DNA from 3 places in the Streptomyces sp. YIM 121038 genome. Region 1 is predicted to be linked to each of the others. Evidence: riboswitches for the same ligand, from Rfam matches in the RefSeq annotation. Region 1 holds a riboswitch; each other region holds the start of a gene.

Region 1 (5,860 bases):
CTTCTGGAACGGCTCCGCGGGCTTCGGCGAGTACGGCTTCTTCGTCGTGTACGCGACCTTCATGCTGCCGGTCTTCGGGCTGCTCACCTGGCTGGCCGTCTGGCTGCGCCGGCGCGAGCTGCGCCTCGTGCGCGACGAGCTGCCCGTGTACGTGGCCGCGGGCTGGTTCACCGCGCCCGAGCCCTACGCGCTGGGCTCCCTGCCGGCCCGCACGCTCGCCCGTGACTACGCGGCCTTCCACCTGGGCAAGCCCGCGGGCCGCACCGTCGTCGAGTACGAGACGTGCGCGACGGCCCTCGCGCTCCTGCGCCACCGCGCCCGGCACGGCAGGGGGGGCGCCGACTTCGTCGCGCGGGAGCGGGAGCTCCTCCAGGCCCTGTGGGAGCGCAGGGCCGTGGCCGCGCCCGCGCTCGGGTACGCGGCGCGGGCGACGGCCCCGGTCCTGGTGCCGCTGCCGCACGCCGCGTACGGGCCCGTCGGGGCGTACGGCCCGGTGCTTCCCCCGTGCCACAACCCCTATCGGCCCTGACGTCAGGCGGAGGCCGCCGTGAGGGCCGCGAGCTCGGCCCCGGTCAGCTCCAGGTCGCCCACCGCGAGGAGCGCCGGAAGCTGCTCCAGGGTGCGGGCCGATGCGATCGGCGCCGCCACGGTCGGCTGCGCGGCGAGCCAGGCGAGGGCGACGGTGGCGACCTGCGCGTCGTGGGCCTCGGCCACCTCGTCGAGGGCCGTGAGGACGCGGCGGCCGCGCTCGGTGGCCAGATACTCGCCCGCCTTCTCGGCCCGGGCGCTGTCGACCTCCGTGCCCGGGCGGTACTTGCCGGTCAGGAAGCCCGCGGCGAGGCCGAAGTACGGGACGGCGGCGAGCCCGGAGCGCGAGGCGATCTCCTGGAGCGGGCCCTCGTAGGTGTCGCGCGAGACGAGGTTGTAGTGCGGCTGGAGCGCCACGTACCGCACCAGGCCCTCGCGGTCGGAGAAGTCGAGGGACTCCTGGAGGCGCTCGGGGGTGATGTTCGACGCGGCGATCGCGCGCACCTTGCCGGACCGCACCAGCTCGTCGAGGGCGGTGATGAACTCCTCGACGGGCACGGACGGGTCGTCGTAGTGCGTGTAGTACAGGTCGATGTAGTCGGTGCCGAGGCGGCGCAGCGACTCCTCGGCGGCGGCCTTGATGGTGCTCGCGGACAGGCCCTTGTACTCGGGCAGCGCGCCGACCTTGGTGGCGACCACGACGTCGTCGCGGTTGCCGCGCTCGGCCATCCACCGCCCGAGGACGGTCTCGGACTCGCCGCCCTTGTTGCCGGGCACCCAGAACGTGTAGGCGTCCGCGGTGTCTATGAAGTTGCCGCCCGCGGCGGCGTAGGCGTCGAGGACGGCGAAGGACTGGTCCTGGTCGGCGGTCCAGCCGAAGACGTTGCCGCCGAGGGCGAGCGGGAAGACTTCGAGGTCGGACGATCCCAGAGGGCGAAGAGTGGTCATACCGGCGCCAACATCCTTGCGAAGTCGGGAATTCCGGTGAGGGACGGCGGATTCCAGACAACGGATTCCAGGATGCGGAACCCGGTCGGGGAGGCCGCGGGACGCGGGAACCGGCGGCCCTGGCGTCGGGGGGTCGTCGCCAGGGCCGCCGGAGTCTGAGGACCCTTCGCGGTCAGCCGCCAGCCGTCGGCTCGCGGCCGTCGGGAGTCAGCGGCCGGGGGTCAGCGGCTAGCGGCCGTCGGAGGCCAGCGGCCGGAGGCCAGCCGTCGGCTCGCGGCCGTCGGCGGGGCGCGCGGCCACGGGGCTTCGCGGCGGGCGGGATCAGGGCGTCAGGCCCTTGCCGCGCAGCCAGGACAGCGGGTCGATGGCCGCGCCGCCGCCCGTCCTGACCTCCAGGTGGAGGTGGACCCCGGTGACGTTGCCCGTGCCGCCCATGCGGCCGATGACGTCGCCGGTGCTGACCTTCTGGCCCACGCTGACGGAGAGCGAGGACTGGTGGCAGTACCAGATCTCGGTGCCGTCATCGAGCTTCAGGACCGTGCGGTAGCCGTACGCGCCCGCCCAGCCGGCCTCCGTGATGGTGCCGGAGTGGACGGCCTTGAGCGGGGAGCCGTTGGGGCCCGCGAAGTCCAGGCCGGTGTGCCGCCCGGAGGACCACATGGAGCCGGAGTCGCCGAAGTGGGAGGTGAGGACGTACGAGGAGGCGGGGAGCGTGAAGCTCTTGGCGAGCTTCGCGAGGCGCTCGGCCTCGCGCTTCTTGCGGGCCGCCTCCTCCTTCTTCCGCTTCTCCTCCGCGGCCTTCGCCTTGACCTCGGCCGCCGCCTTGCCCTGCTGGGCCGTGGCGGTCGCGGCGGCCCTGGCCACGGCCGCGTCCTCGGCCTGCCTGCGCTGCGCGTCGTCCGCCTGGTGGTGCTGGTTCTCGGCCTGCTGGAGGATGCGGGCCCGCAGGGCCTCCCCCGCGTCCGTGGTGCCCCGCTCGGCGTCGGCGCCGGTGACGCCCGCGGAGCTGAGGGGCGCCGCGGCCGCGGCGGTGGCCGGGGCGGCGGTGTCGTCGCCGTCGACCAGGGCGCCGACGCCCGGCAGCGAGTCCGCGACGGACGCCAGGTCCGGCAGGGCGATGGAGACGGGCGGCTTGCCGCCCTGCGCGGTGGCGATGCCGCCCGCGCCGACGGCGGCGATGACGCCGACGCCGAGGACGGTGGAGCTGCGGGCGAGGCCGCCGCCGCCCTTCTTGTGGATGCGGTGCTTGCCGCGCACGGGGCGGACGGTCTCCGCGGTGGGGTTCCACTCCTCCCAGGAGGCCGGGGGCTCCTGGGCGGCGTAACCGGCATACCCGGCGGGCGCGGAGGCCTCGGCGTGGTCGGCGTGCCCGGTGTGTCCCCCGGGTCCTTCGCCGCCGTCGGCACCCTCGATGAGGCTGCCGTGGGGTATGTAGAGCGCTTCTGGGGCAGGCCGGTTGGACGCCACGGGGGCGCACTCCTTTCCTTCCTTCTCGCCTACCGGGTTAGCTGACGGGTTCGGAGCAGGAAGGTCTCCTACGGCCGCTGCTCGTGCACGGCGGATACGGGTCCGCGTGCGCGAGAGGCGTCCGATTCACCCCAAGATGGTGGTTCCCCGGCTCCCTTGCGGGATTAGGCGCGTGCGCGCGGAGCCGCCGGGTGTGACGGCTGGGACGACCGCGCTGCGTTATCGAACGTTAATAGACAGCGGGTCGGTATTCCAAGCTGTTCGGGTTGATCGTTAACGCTTACGCCACGAACACAACGGGACATCAAGGCCGGGAATAGGGCGAGTTGAGCGCGTGCCATGACGCTGCGCAGTGGAATCGATCTTCAGGTATGGATGACGGGTCGTCAGTTGCGCTGCGCTGGGGCTCCGTTCAGTCACGGGGTGTGACGGGCCGTCGTACGGCGAGGAGGGCCATGTCGTCGGTGGCGCCGCCGCCGGTGTGGTCGAGGACCTCGGCGACGAGCGTGGACAGGAGCGCGTCGGGGGCGTCCGCGCCCGAGAAGACGCGGCCGCCGAGCCGGGCCGCGGGGTCGTAGAAGACACCCCGCGCGTCCCGGGCCTCGCTGAGCCCGTCGGTGTGCAGCAGCAGCGTGGATCCGGGCGGGAAGTCGGTCTCGTCCGCGCGGTCGGGCCAGACGCCGAGGTCGCCCATGCCGAGCGGCAGCGCGGGTTCGGCGGGCGAGAGCACGCGCAGGCGCCCGTCGGCGCGCAGCAGCAGCGGCTCGGGGTGGCCGCGGTTGACCAGGCGCACGCTGCCGCCGCCGCGCGGGATCTCCGCGAGGACCGCCGTGGTGAACCCTTCGAAGGCGTCGAGCCCGTCGCGCCGCGTGCCCTCGCGCGCCAGGGCACGCTCCAGGCGCTGCGCCACGGCTTCCAGGGTGGCCTCCTGCTCGGCCGCCTCGCGGAAGGCGCCGATGACGACGGCGACGGCGGCCACCGCGCCCATGCCCTTGCCGCGTACGTCGCCGACGATGAGGCGGACGCCGTGCGGGGTGTCCTGCACCGCGTACAGGTCGCCGCCGATGAAGGCGTCGGCCTGCGCGGCCTCGTACCGGGCGGCGACGTCCAGGCCGCCGATGCGCGGGTCCGGCTGCGGCAGGACGGCCCGCTGCGCGGCCTCGGCGATGGAGCGGGCGGAGGCGAGGCGGGCGTCGCCGCGGCGGACGACGCGGTTGATCACGACGGCGAGGGCGCCGACGGTGAGCATGGTGACGAAGGAGGTGACGACCTCGACGTCCACGCCCGCGTGGTTGTCGATGCGCAGGGCGAGCACGGCGGCGCAGGACACGGCGGCCGTCGCCACGGTGGTGCCGAGCGAGAAGAACGGGGCCGCGATCAGGGGCGCGGCGGCGAACAGCGGGGACGCGGTGAACTGGGGCGGCGTGAGCGCGTCGAAGGCGACCCCGACGAGGATCAGGAGCGGGGGCAGCACGCGGGTGAGGGCCCGCTCGCGACGCGGTGCCCGGCCCTCAGCGCCCATGGCGCGCCCCCGGCCCGGCACCGGTACGGAGGTCCCCACCGCCCAAAGCAACCACCGCTCGACTCCCGCCGCAGACCCGCCGCATCGGCCCAAGGCTTCCCGCGTTGGGGCCCGGGGGCGACCCGGCGTGCTCCGAGTGGGTGATCCGGCGGGCAGCGTGCGCCCTGGCGCGGGGCGGTGGCGCGCCGACCCGCGCGGACGGCGTGCGCCCCGCCCGGCGGCGGCCTCTGGCACCGGCCCCTGACGGCGGCCCTGGCGGCGCCCCGTGCTCGCGGCGCTCCGGAGCCCCGGCGCCGCCCCGGGCCACCGGAACGCCGAAGGCCCGGAATCCCTGAGGATTCCGGGCCTTCGGCTCTTGAGTAGCGGGGACAGGATTTGAACCTGCGACCTCTGGGTTATGAGCCCAGCGAGCTACCGAGCTGCTCCACCCCGCGTCGGTGAACCCAACAGTACGCCATCAGGGGCACAGAACGCGAACTGGTACCCGAGGTGCCCTCCGCGCCTCAGGTGTTCTCCGCGTGCGTCAGCGTCTCCCAGGCCACGAACAGGTCGTCGGTGCCTTCCGGGCGCCGCTCCAGGGTGAGCTTCCGGGTGTTCGGCAGGTCCATGCCGAGGCGGCCGCGCAGATGGTTCAGGCCGACCTCCGTGTCGGGCCCGAGGTCGCGCTGGAGCCTGCCGCCGCACAGCCAGCCGGGTGCGGTGGCGCCGAGCTGGTAGCCGGAGTGGAACTCGAAGGCGGCCCGCAGCCGGTCCTTGACCTCGGCGTACAGGTCGACGCCCTGGTGCCAGGCCGTCTCGGCGATGTGGGCGGTGGCGGCCAGGGAGTACCCGGCGTGCTTGAAGTTGCGGCAGGTCTCCTGCGCGAGCCCGTCGGCGAACTTCTTCTGTCCGAACCAGTAGCGGCTCAGCTCTGCCGCCGTGTCGAGGTCGCTGCCCCGGGGCGCCACGGGCAGCGGTCCGTCGGACTTCAGATAGAAGTACGCGGGCACGCGGCCACGGAAGTGGCGCACCGCCTCCTCGAAGGCCGCGTGGTCGTCGAGGAACACCGCCATGCCGATGACGGCGTCGGCCATGACGAGGTCCCAGTTGCCGTTGGACTCGACCGAACCGGCCACGACCTGGGGCAGATAGGCGTTGCGGAGCATCCGCTCGAAGCGCAGCAGGTCGCCGTCGGCCCAGCCGTCGTAGGTGTAGCGCACGGCCTCGGCCGCGCGCGCCCAGGAGCTGGCGGCCCAGGCGGTCTGCAGGCCCGCGTTGGCCTCCGTGTGCCGGGTGACGACCCGGGCCCAGGCGTCCATGATCGCGATGGCCTTCTCGGCGTGGGCGCGGTCGCCGGTGACGTTGTAGAGCAGTGCCTGGGTGTACGCGGCCAGGGCGTCCTCGCGCTCCTCCACG
Region 2 (5,860 bases), 560 kb from region 1:
GACGCGGAGGTCGCCACGAAGCGGGTGCGCTGCGCGCCGTGCTCCTTGATGACGGCGGCGTACTCGCGGCAGGCCGCGAAGGTCCGCTCCAGGGCCTCGGGGGCCAGGCGGCCCGTCTTGTCCACGCCCTGTCCGAGGCGGACGATCTGCATGCGGCGGTCGAGGTCGACGAGCTCGCCGGTCCGCGGGTCCGCGTCCGCGACGAGGAGGCGGATCGAGTTCGTGCCACAGTCGATGGCGGCCACGCGGGTCACGCTGGGTGCTCCTTTGCGTTGACGGGTAGGGGGCAGCGGGGGGGCTGTGCCCACCCGTTCCGCCCTGCGGAACGACTGCCCACAGCGGGGAAGCGGCTCAGCAGGCGTCGCCCGAGACACACGGGCCCTTGCGCCACCACTCCGGGAGCATGGCGATGGCCTCGTCGCCCAGGGGGTTCACGCCGGGGCCCGCGGCCAGGGAGTGGGCGACCAGGACGTGCAGGCACTTCACGCGGTCCGGCATGCCGCCGGCCGAGGGAAAGCCCTCCAGGACCTCGATGGAGTCGCGCCGGGCGATGTAGTCCTCGTGCGCCGCGCGGTACGCGGCGGCGAGCTCCGGGTCGGTCGCGAGCCGCTCCGTCATCTCCTTCATCACGCCGTTCGCCTCCAGCGTGCCGATCGCGGAGGCCGCGCGCGGGCACGACAGATAGAACGTCGTCGGGAACGGCGTGCCGTCCTCCAGACGGGGGGCCGTCTCGACCACGTCCGGGTTCCCGCAGGGGCAGCGGTGCGCGATGGCCCGCAGGCCGCGCGGCGGGCGGCCCAGCTGCTCCTGGAACGCGGCGATGTCGGCGTCCGTGGGCGCGGTGGACTCGGTCTGGGGCGGGGGCGTTTCCATGCCTGTCTTTCGGTGGGTGCGAGGGTCGGATCAGTTGTCGTCGGGACGGCCCGCGGCGCCGGAGCCGTCCGCCTTGTCGATGCCGTCCCAGACGTTGGAGTACCAGGGCCGGTCGGTGCCGCCCCCGTCGGGGCGGTGGCGTTCGGCGGCCTGGGGGTCGATCACCGTGAAGCCGGTCTCGCCGGGCATCACGTAGTGCAGCCGGTCGCGGATGCGCTGCTCGGCGTAGGCGTCGTCCTGCCAGCGGGCCTTCTCGTCGCGCAGGCGCTCGACGTTCTCGCGGTGCTCGGCCTGCTTCTGCCGCTGCTCGGCGATCTCGGCGCGCTGCGCGACGTACTGCCGTATCGGGTAGGCGAGCGCGACCACCAGCGAGCACACCACGAGGACGAGCAGCGCCGCGCGCCCGGTGAGCCGGGAGCGGCGGGCCTGGCGCTTGGTCTGGGAGCGGTAGACGCGCTGCGCGGTCTGCTCGCCGAGCAGCTTGAGCCGCGTCGCGGTGGAGAACCGGTCGCGGTTCTTCACTGCCATGTCCGCCTCCCCACTACGTGCGTACGTCCCCGCACACGGTACGGGACCGAGTACGGGGACGTACGTACGACTGGCTAGGCCTTAGCCCTTGAAGCGCGGGAACGCGCTGCGGCCCGCGTACACCGCGGCGTCGTCGAGGATCTCCTCGATGCGCAGCAGCTGGTTGTACTTGGCGACGCGGTCCGAGCGGGCCGGGGCGCCGGTCTTGATCTGGCCGCAGTTCACCGCGACGGCGAGGTCGGCGATGGTGACGTCCTCGGTCTCGCCGGAGCGGTGGGACATCATGCACTTGAAGCCGTTGCGCTGGGCCAGCTCGACGGCGTCCAGGGTCTCGGTCAGCGAGCCGATCTGGTTGACCTTGACGAGCAGCGCGTTGGCGGCGTCCTCGTCGATGCCGCGCTGGAGGCGCTCGGGGTTGGTGACGAAGAGGTCGTCGCCGACGATCTGGACCTTGTCGCCCAGCTTCTCGGTGATGATCTTCCAGCCGTCCCAGTCGTCCTCGTACAGCGGGTCCTCGATGGAGACCAGCGGGTACGCGGAGACAAGCTCGGCGTAGTAGTCGGTCATCTCGGCGGCCGAGCGGGACTTGCCCTCGAACTCGTAGGAGCCGTCCTTGTAGAACTCGGACGCGGCGACGTCGAGCGCCAGCGCGATCTGCTCGCCCGGGACGTAACCGGCCTGCTTGATGGCCTCGACGATGAGGTCGAGGGCGGCGCGGTTGGACTCCAGGTTCGGCGCGAAGCCGCCCTCGTCGCCGAGGCCGGTGGACAGGCCCTTGTTCTTCAGGACCTTCTTCAGCGTGTGGTAGACCTCGGCGCCCCAGCGCAGGGCCTCGGAGAAGGACTCCGCGCCGATCGGGGCGATCATGAACTCCTGGATGTCGACGTTGGAGTCCGCGTGGGATCCGCCGTTCAGGATGTTCATCATCGGCACCGGCAGCAGGTGCGCGTTCGGACCGCCCAGGTAGCGGAAGAGCGGCAGGTCGGAGGCCTCGGAGGCGGCGTGGGCCACGGCGAGGGAGACGCCGAGGATGGCGTTGGCGCCGAGGGAGCCCTTGTTGTCCGTGGCGTCCAGGTCGAACATGGCCTGGTCGATCAGGCGCTGCTCGGTGGCGTCGTAGCCGACGAGCTCCGGGCCGATCTGCTCGATGACGGCGAGGACGGCCTTCTCCACGCCCTTGCCGCCGTAGCGGTTGGCGTCTCCGTCACGGAGTTCGATGGCCTCGAAGGCGCCGGTGGAGGCGCCGGACGGGACGGCGGCACGGCCGGTGGAGCCGTCGTCGAGGCCGACCTCGACCTCGACCGTGGGATTGCCTCGGGAGTCCAGGATTTCCCGGGCTACGACGACGTCGATGGACGGCACGAGCATCTCCTTATGGGATGTGACGCGGGGTACGCGGGGGTACTAGGGGCCGCGCTGGCCCCTGCGACACGAGCCTAACCGGCTCCGGGGCATCGGCCATCCGACCGCCCAGCACATGGACGGGCCGACGGGCCGAACGCGGATAGTTCCCTCAGCAAACAAACTACCGGACAAAAAGGTACCGCCCCGGTGCGGCGGGGGGACGCGCACCGGGGCGGTAGCCCATGGGGACGGGGCGGCTCCGGGCGCTGCCGGGGCCGGGGCGGGTCAGCTGAGGTGCAGCTGCTGGCCCGGGTAGATGAAGTCGGCGTCGGAGACGATGTCGTCGTTCAGCTGGTACAGCTTCTGCCAGCCGCCCTTGACGTCGTGCTCCTGGGCGATCTTCGACAGGGTGTCGCCGGACTCGACCTTGTACTCGCCGTCGCCCTTCTTCACGACCTTGCCGGTCGGGGTCTGGACGGTCTTCTTCTCGACCTGCGGGGCGGCCTGCTGCGGCTGGTGCTGCGGCTGCGCCTGCGGCTTGGGAGCGGCCTGCTGCTGCGGCTGCGCCTGCTGCTGGGGCCGCGGCTTGTTCTGCTGCTGCGGCTGCTGCTGGCCACCGCCGGAGGAGCCGCCGCCGGTGTACGGGGAGCCGGACAGGCCCACGCCGCACTTCGGCCACGCGCCCTTGCCCTGGCCCGCGAGGACCTTCTCGGCGATCTCGATCTGCTGGGCCTTGGAGGCCTTGTCGGCGGTCGGCGCGTACTTCGTGCCGCCGTACGCCGCCCAGGTGGAGGCGGAGAACTGCACGCCGCCGTAGTAGCCGTTGCCGGTGTTGATGGACCAGTTGCCGCCCGACTCGCACGCGGCGACGCGGTCCCACTCGGCGGGAGTGGCGGCGTTGGCCGTGCCGGCGGCCATCAGCGGGGCGGCGACAGCGGCACCGGTGACACCGACGACGGTGGCGGCGCGGGTGGCCTTGTCGAGCTTGGTCGGACGACGGTGCTTGCCCTTGCCGGAACGCAGCATGAAGTGATCCCCTCACCGACGCCTGCGAGGTGAGCTGTCGGGTTCGGGCGGGTGAGTGCCCGGCCGCACGTCCTAGCGCGCGACTTCACCCCTAGCCGTGTCCGTGCGTCCCGCGGTCTGGCGACCGCTCAACGTCCGGGCCCGGCACTTACCTTGGGTCCCCCGCTCCTGCCTTCGGCGCTCGAAGCGACGACTGTTCCCGTCCGGCCGTTGGCAGGATTCGGCGTACCGACCGGCGGGGCCCGCTGTGGCGAGCGGTCATGACCGTAGTCAGGCAATCATCCGAATTTCAAAGACGATCAGGGCTTCTGAGACCCATCTCTCACTTGCCTCTCACCGTCTTTAAACCGGACATTCATCGCGAACTGCCGGGCTTTCGGCCTACTTCCCGCCCGGCTTCCCCTCAGTCACTTCCTTGCCGTCCGCCCCCAGTTCGAGCCGCTGACCGGGGAGGATGAGGTCCGGGTCGGAGCCCACGGTCTTCTTGTTGCCCGCGTACAGATCCGTCCAGCCGCCGTCAAGGTCGTGGCTGTCGGCGATCGCCGAGAGGTTGTCACCGGAGCGGACCGTGTACGTGCCCGCGGCGCGCTCGGTGCCGGGGACGTCCCGCGCGTCGCCGCGCGAGGCGTGGCGCCCGGGGCCGGTGTCGCCGGACGGGGCGTTCTCGTCGGCGCGGTCGCCGCGGTGGCGGCCGGCGGAGCCGTCCCGGGGCGCGTCGTCCGCGCCGGGCCCGGCGCTGTCGGACTCCCGCGGCGAAGCGCTGTCGTCCGCACCGGACTTGTCGGAGCCGTCGGCGGCGGGCTTGCGGTGCTTGCCGCCGCGCCCGTCGCTCTTCCCGCCCTCGTCGGCGCGGTCGGCGTCGCCGTCCCGGCTGTCCGTTTCGTGACTCTTGTCTCGCGCGTCGGCGGAACTGCCGGGCCTCTCGGCCTTCTCGGAGCCGTCCGCGTCCGTGGCGGCGCCCTCGCGCTCGCCCTTCGCGTCCTTCTCCCCGGCCTTGCCCTTCTCGCCCTTGTCCTCGTCCTTGTCCTTCTCCTTGCCCTCGTCCTTGCCGGACGCGGCGGACCCGTCGGAGTCCGCGGGGCGCGGCGGGGACGTCGGCAGGCCCGGGTCGACGTCGGCGGCCTCGCCGCCCTTCGTCAGGCCCGCGGCCGGGGCACAGTTCGGCCAGGCGTCGGGGCCCCGGTCGGCGAGCACGTTCTCGGCGACGTGGATCTGCTGGGAGCGGCTCGCCTGGTCGGCGCTCGGCGCGTAGGAGAGGCCGCCGTACCGCTCCCAGGTGTCCTGGGTGAGCTGGAGGCCGCCGTAGTAGCCGCTGCCCTTGGCGCTCCACGCGCCGCCGCTCTCGCACTCCGCGACCTTGTCCCACGTCTCGGCGTCCGCCGCGCTCGCGCTCGACGCGCCGAGGAGCGGGATGGCGATGGCGGATCCGGTGACGCCCGCCGTGACGAGGATCGCCGGGACCTGGCGGGGGCGACGGTGACGGCCTTGGCCGGAGAGCATGCAGGTGCCTTTCGTGGACGACAGGTCGGGCGCGGCGCGAGCGCGCGAGCGCGCGGGTGCCGGGCCGTCGTGAACGTAGCGGCACTCGAACGCCAGTCACAAGTCGGTTCAGCCGAGATCACGCGAAAGTCACATTGTTGACGGCCCATCAGCACGAGTGGCCCGCGGGGCGGGTGTGAAACGCACCGGCAACGTCCTGAGGCCCCGCATGATGAGCCCGCCGCGCCACCTCAACTCCTCCGGGGCCGAGGCCAGTTGCAGGTCGGGCAGGCGGCGCAGCAGGGTGGCCAGGGCGGTCTGCCCCTCCAGGCGGGCGAGCGGGGCGCCGAGGCAGTAGTGGATGCCGTGGCCGTAGCCGAGGTGCTGGTTGTCGCGGCGGGACAGGTCGAGGCGGTCGGGCTCGGCGAAGCGGTCGGGGTCGCGGTCGGCGGCGGCGAGCACGACGAGCACCGGGTCGCCCGCCGCGACGTCCTGGCCGCCGATGCGCAGCGGCTCGGTGGCGAACCGCCAGGTGGCCAGCTCCACGGGCCCGTCGTAGCGCAGGAGTTCCTCCAGGCCCGTGGCGAGGAGGCCGGTGTCGCCCGCGGCC
Region 3 (5,860 bases), 2.3 Mb from region 1:
GAGCACCCGGGTCGGCATGAGACACTGGTCTAGACAAGTGTGAGACACCTGGAAGGGCAGCAACACATGGCTGAGCGCCGCGTCAACGTCGGCTGGGCCGAGGGCCTCCACGCCCGGCCCGCCTCCATCTTCGTCCGTGCGGCCACGGCCTCGGGCGTCCCCGTGACGATCGCCAAGGCCGACGGCAACCCCGTCAACGCGGCCTCGATGCTCGCGGTGCTCGGCCTGGGCGCGCAGGGCGGCGAGGAGATCGTGCTCGCTTCGGACGCCGAGGGTGCGGACGCCGCCCTGGACCGGCTGGCGAAGCTCGTCTCCGAGGGCCTCGAGGAGCTCCCGGAGACCGTCTGACACGGTCGGACAAGCGTGCCGGAACCGCGTGAGCCACTGGGTGGCCGCGCGGCTCCGTCGTGTTTTCGGGGGTGCGCCCCGAGGCTTTTCGGGGGGGGTGCGCCCCGAGGCGCGCCCCCGCGGAGTGCCGTCCGGCGAACGCCCCGGGTGAATTCACGAGCCGGTGGCGCACCACCGGTGGCACAAAGGCAGCACCTGCGGCAAGTAAATCCGGCGGGGAATTCCCACGCGGGCATGCCCGGCTTTCACGACGCCGCGCATGAGGTCGCGTACGCGCACTTCGGGTACGTGCACTCCGCATATGAGCCCTGCATACGAGTCCGGTGGACGAGTCCCGCGTACGGGATACGGGTCCCGTGTACGAGGCCCCTGTTAATCCTGAGTACGAGGCCCCTGTTAGTCCCGTGTACGGGGCGCCTGTTAATTCCGTACGCCTACTTTGTTGACGGCGCGTTGCGAACCCCTCACACGCCCGGCGCGCGGCCGGTACGCGGACGCCGTGCGCTCGGCGTGCAGGAGCGTGAGCGCGCGGGCCCGGTCCGCGTCCTGGCGGGCGACCGCGTCGACGACCGCGGCGTGCCCGCTCCACAGGTCCGTGGCCGCGGCCTGCGCGTCCGCCACGTACATCCAGGCGACCTTGTGGCGCAGCTGGGTGAGCAGGGCGATGAGGCCGGGGCTGCCGGAGGCCTGGGTGAGCGTCTCGTGGAACCAGCCGTCGAGCGCGCGCAGGTCCTCGCCGCCGCGCCGGGCCCGCTCCTGGCCGAGGCGCACGAGGCCGCGCAGGACCTTCAGATGGGCTTCGGTGCGGCGCTGGGCCGCGCGGGCGGCCGCCAGCGGCTCCAGGAGCGTACGGACCTCCAGGAGGTCGGCGGCGTCCTGCTCGGTCGGCTCGGCGACGCAGGCGCCCGCGTGCCTGCGGGTGACGACGAAGCCCTCGGCCTCCAGGGTGCGCAGGGCCTCGCGCACGGGGACGCGCGAGACGCCGTAGCGGCGGGCGAGGAGTTCTTCGGTGAGCCGCGTGCCGCGTTCGTAGACACCGGAGACGATGTCGTCCCGGATGGCCGTGCAGACCGAGTGCGCGGGAATGCGCATGACGGACCTCCGCTTTAATGCCCGCGAAACGCGTCGCGCGACGCGTTGAAGACGCTGGTGCGGCGACTCCATGGACGCTGCCACGACGGACTCTATTGCAGATGGCCGCATTTTCCGATGGGGCACCGGAATCCATGGATATCTTTTGGCCAAAGGTGTGCGCAGCGGCACGCTTACCGGTCGTGGGCGCTTAGGGCCCGAGCCGTGCCCCGATGCCGAAAGCCCCGGCTCGGTGAGCCGGGGCTTTCGGGACGTGCGCGGGCGCGGGGCGTTCGCGCCGTCGACGCGTCAGACGCCCACGCCGTGGGAGCGCAGGTACGCGATCGGGTCGATGTCCGAGCCGTACTCGGCGCCGGTGCGGGCCTCGAAGTGCAGGTGCGGCCCGGAGGAGTTGCCGGTGGAACCGGAGAGGCCGATCTGCTGGCCGGGGGTGACGGCCTGGCCGACCGTGACGCTGAGGGACGACATGTGGCCGTACTGGGTGTACGTGCCGTCGTTCATCTTGATCACGACGTTGTTGCCGTAGGCGCCGCCCCAGCCCGCCTCGACGACGGTGCCCGCGCCGACCGCCTGCACCGAGGTGCCGGACGCGGCGTGGAAGTCGATGCCGGTGTGGCTGCCGGAGGACCACATGCCGCCGCCGGCCTTGTAGGAGGTGGAGACGTAGGAGCCGGCGACCGGGGCGACGTAGGCGTTCAGGCGCTTGCGCTCGGCGTCACGGGCGGCCCGCTCGCGGGCCCGCTCCTTGGCCTCCTTCGCCGCCTTGGCCTTGGCCTCCTTCTCGGCCTTCTCCTTCGCGGCGGCCTCGGCCTTGCGCTTCTGCTCGGCGGCCTTCTGCCGCGCCGCCTCTTCCGCCTTCTTCTGGGCGGCGGCGTCGTTGGCGGCCTGCTTCTGGGCGGCGGCCTGGGCGTCGATCTCGTCGGCCAGCGTGTCGTTGATGGCGATGGCCTGCGTGAGGCCGGTGCTCGCGTGGTCCGCGGAGCCGTCGGCGGCGAGGGCCGGAGCGGCCAGGCCCGAGATGACACCGGTGGTGGTGAGGGCGGCGACGCCCGCGGCGCTGGCGGTGGTGCGCGTGATGCGGCTCGGACGGCGGTGCTTGCCGGTCGGGCGGATGAGCGCCATGAAGCGGCTGGTCCTTTCCTTCCTTCTCGCCTACCGGGTTAGCTGACGGGTTCGGAGCAGGAAGGTCTCCTACGGACTCCTCGCCTCGCGGCAAGGGGACCGATTCACCCCAGGGGACGTGTGGGTCCCCGGCTCCCCTGGCTCACGCCGTACGGGGACTCGGCGATGACTGTCCGGTGCCGCGGGCGCGGCGTACTGCGTGACGTACAGCCGCACTGACGCTAAACGCCTCATCTTTCAATCGACAAACGGATCCTGCCTTTTGTAGCGCACGCCACACGGCAGACGCCCAACCTCCATGTCAATTCGGACATATGGCAGCATGCAGGGACCCCGGAGGCTTCCTGAGCCTCCGGGGCCCCTGGGGTTACGCGGCGTTCATTCCGGTTTGCCCGTTGCGGCCTGGTGAGGCCGGTTCATGGCGTGTGTGCCGCAATCAGCCGGTGACAACCGTCACTTCGCCGATGCCGAGGGCCCTGACGGGCTCCTCGATCTGCGCGGCGTCACCGACGAGCACCGTCACCAGGCGGTCGCTCGGGAACGCGCTCACGACGGCCGCGGTGGCCTCCACCGTGCCCGTCCCGGCCAACTGCCGGTACAGGCTCGCCTGGAAGTCGTCCGGCAGCTCCTGCTCCACCTGGTCGGCGAGCGTCGCGGCGACCGCGGCGGCCGTCTCGTACTTCAGCGGGGCCACGCCCACCAGGTTCTGCACGGCGACGTCGCGCTCGGCGTCGGTGAGGCCCTCGGCGGCGAGGGTGCGCAGGACCTTCCACAGGTCATCCAGCGCCGGGCCCGTGTTCGGCGTGTCCACGGAGCCGCTGATGGCCAGCATGGCGACGCCCGGGGCGCCCTCCGGGGACCGCGGGGCCGCGGAGCGCAGCACCTGGCTGAAGGCGCGCACGCCGTACGTGTACCCCTTCTCCTCGCGCAGGACGCGGTCCAGGCGCGAGGTGAGGGTGCCGCCCAGGCAGTACGTCCCGAGGACCTGCGCCGGCCAGACGATGTCGTGCCGGTCCGCGCCCACGCGGCCGATGAGGAGCTGCGTCTGGACGGCGCCGGGGCGGTCCACGATGACGACGCGGCCGGTGTCGTCGGCGGTCACCTGGGACATCACGTGCGGCTCCGCCGACCCGCCCGTCCAGGCGCCGAGGGTGTCGGCGATGACGGCGTCGAGGTCCGTGCCCGTGAGGTCGCCGACCACGACGGCGGTGGCCGTGGCGGGGCGCACGTGCTTCTCGTAGAAGGCGCGTACGGCCGCGGAGTCGATGGCGGTGACCGTCTCCTCGGTGCCCTGGCGCGGGCGCGACATGCGCGAGGTGGCCGGGAAGAGCTGCTTGGCCAGCTCCTTGGCGGCGCGGCGCGCGGGGTTGGCGGTCTCGTGCGGGATCTCGTCCAGGCGGTTGCGGACGAGGCGCTCGATCTCGCCGTCCTCGAAGGCGGGCGCGCGCAGCGCGTCGGCCAGCAGGCCCAGGCCCTTCGCCAGGCGGGAGACGGGCACTTCGAGGGAGAGCCGGACGCCGGGGTGGTCGGCGTGCGCGTCCAGCGTGGCGCCGCAGCGGTCCAGCTCGGCGGCGAACTCCTCGGCGGAGTGCTTGTCGGTGCCTTCGGAGAACGCCCGCGCCATGATCGTGGACACGCCGTCCAGGCCCTGCGGCTCGGCGTCCAGGGGCGCGTCGAGGTGGACCTCGACGGCGACGAGCTGCTGGCCGGGGCGGTGGCAGCGCAGCACCGTCAGGCCATTGGCCAGGGCGCCGCGCTCGGGGGCCGGGAAGGCCCAGGGCTTGGCCGTGCCCGCCTGGGGCTGCGGGTGGAACTGCATCTTCACGGACGTCTCAGCCTCACTCACTTCGCCGCCTCCTCTTCCTGCTGGGTCTCGGCGGCTTCCTGCTGGGGCGCGGCGGCCGTGCCGTCGGCGTCCTCCGCGGCGGCCACCGGCTCGTACACCAGGACCGCGCGGTTGTCGGGGCGCAGGCGCGCCTTGGCGACCTCCTGGACCTCGGCCGCCGTGATGTCGAGGACGCGCTGGACCGCGGTGAGGGCGAGCTGCGGGTCACCGAAGAGGACGGCGAACCGGCACAGTTCGTCCGCGCGGCCCGCGACCGTGCCGAGGCGGTCGAGCCACTCGCGCTCCAACTGGGCCTGGGCCCGTTCCATTTCCTCCGGAGTGGGGCCCTCCTCGGCGAACCGGGCGAGCTCCTCGTCGACGGCGGCCTCGATGACGGGGACCTCGACGTCGCCCGAGGTCTTCACGTCGAGCCAGCCGAGGGAGGGCGCTCCGGCGAGCCGCAGCAGGCCGAACCCGGCGGTCACCGCGGTGCGGTCGCGGCGCACCAGGCGGTTGTAGAGCCGCGAGGACTCGCCGCTGCCGAGCACCGTCAGGGCCAGGTCGGCCGCGTCGCACGCGCGCGTGCCGTCCTGGGGCAGGCGGTAGGCGGCCATCAGGGCGCGGGCCGGGACGTCCTCCTCGACGACCTCGCGCAGCTCCTCGCCGATGCGCTCGGGCAGCGAGCCGTCGCGCGGCGGCTGCTTGCCGTCGTGCCCGGGGATGGAGCCGAAGTACTTCTCGACCCAGGCGAGCGTCTGCTCCGGGTCGATGTCGCCGACCACGGACAGGACCGCGTTGTTCGGCGCGTAGTACGTGCGGAAGAAGTTCCGGGCGTCCTCCAGGGTGGCCGCGTCCAGGTCGGCCATGGAGCCGATCGGGGTGTGGTGGTAGGGGTGGCCCTCCGGGTACGACAGGGCGGTGAGCTTCTCGAAGGCCGTGCCGTAGGGGACGTTGTCGTAGCGCTGGCGGCGTTCGTTCTTCACCACGTCGCGCTGGTTCTCCATGGACTCCTCGTCGAGTGCCGCCAGGAGGGAGCCCATCCGGTCCGCCTCCAGCCACAGGGCGAGCTCCAGCTGGTGCGCGGGCATGGTCTCGAAGTAGTTCGTGCGCTCGAAGCTGGTGGTGCCGTTCAGCGAGCCGCCGGCACCCTGCACCAGTTCGAAGTGACCGTTGCCGTGCACCTGCTGCGAGCCCTGGAACATCAGGTGCTCGAAGAGGTGAGCCAGACCGGTGCGCCCCTTGACTTCGTGGCGCGAGCCCACGTCGTACCAGAGGCACACCGCGGCGACCGGGGTCAGGTGGTCCTCGGAGAGCACCACGCGCAGGCCGTTGGCAAGGCGGTGCTCGGTCGCTGCCAGACCGCCGGAGCCTGCCGCGGCTGTGGCCGTGTGACCCATGGGCATGTACGTCCCTTCGATCGCTGAATCCTCAATAGCTTTTGCCGGTCCTGACACTGTATGCAAGCCCGCAGAC

What was found. A riboswitch is a leader RNA that binds a small molecule or an ion and turns the genes downstream of it on or off. The one in region 1 is predicted to bind cyclic di-AMP.
Positions count from the first base shown of each region.
Region 2: linked by a shared signal. The riboswitch ahead of C9F11_RS17195 (transglycosylase family protein) and the one ahead of C9F11_RS19630 (M23 family metallopeptidase) in region 1 are both predicted to bind cyclic di-AMP.
Region 3: linked by a shared signal. The riboswitch ahead of C9F11_RS30245 (M23 family metallopeptidase) and the one ahead of C9F11_RS19630 (M23 family metallopeptidase) in region 1 are both predicted to bind cyclic di-AMP.

Region 1 covers NZ_CP030771.1:4,678,899-4,684,758, forward strand. Annotated here, with positions in the region: gene C9F11_RS19620 (PrsW family intramembrane metalloprotease) at 1-529, shown strand, start outside; gene C9F11_RS19625 (aldo/keto reductase) at 532-1,476, opposite strand; gene C9F11_RS19630 (M23 family metallopeptidase) at 1,798-2,943, opposite strand; cyclic di-AMP (ydaO/yuaA leader) riboswitch at 2,955-3,124, opposite strand; gene C9F11_RS19635 (PP2C family protein-serine/threonine phosphatase) at 3,356-4,465, opposite strand; tRNA gene C9F11_RS19640 (tRNA-Met) at 4,826-4,899, opposite strand; gene C9F11_RS19645 (alginate lyase family protein) at 4,969-5,860, opposite strand, start outside.
Region 2 covers NZ_CP030771.1:4,121,017-4,126,876, forward strand. Annotated here, with positions in the region: gene C9F11_RS17175 (Ppx/GppA phosphatase family protein) at 1-254, opposite strand, end outside; gene C9F11_RS17180 (DUF501 domain-containing protein) at 352-873, opposite strand; gene C9F11_RS17185 (septum formation initiator family protein) at 904-1,401, opposite strand; gene eno (phosphopyruvate hydratase) at 1,483-2,763, opposite strand; gene C9F11_RS17195 (transglycosylase family protein) at 3,031-3,771, opposite strand; cyclic di-AMP (ydaO/yuaA leader) riboswitch at 3,776-3,961, opposite strand; gene C9F11_RS17200 (transglycosylase family protein) at 4,153-5,271, opposite strand; gene C9F11_RS17205 (cytochrome P450) at 5,401-5,860, opposite strand, start outside.
Region 3 covers NZ_CP030771.1:7,008,939-7,014,798, reverse strand. Annotated here, with positions in the region: gene C9F11_RS30255 (HPr family phosphocarrier protein) at 67-348, shown strand; gene C9F11_RS30250 (GntR family transcriptional regulator) at 769-1,440, opposite strand; gene C9F11_RS30245 (M23 family metallopeptidase) at 1,729-2,562, opposite strand; cyclic di-AMP (ydaO/yuaA leader) riboswitch at 2,575-2,737, opposite strand; gene C9F11_RS30240 (pitrilysin family protein) at 2,999-4,381, opposite strand; gene C9F11_RS30235 (pitrilysin family protein) at 4,405-5,790, opposite strand.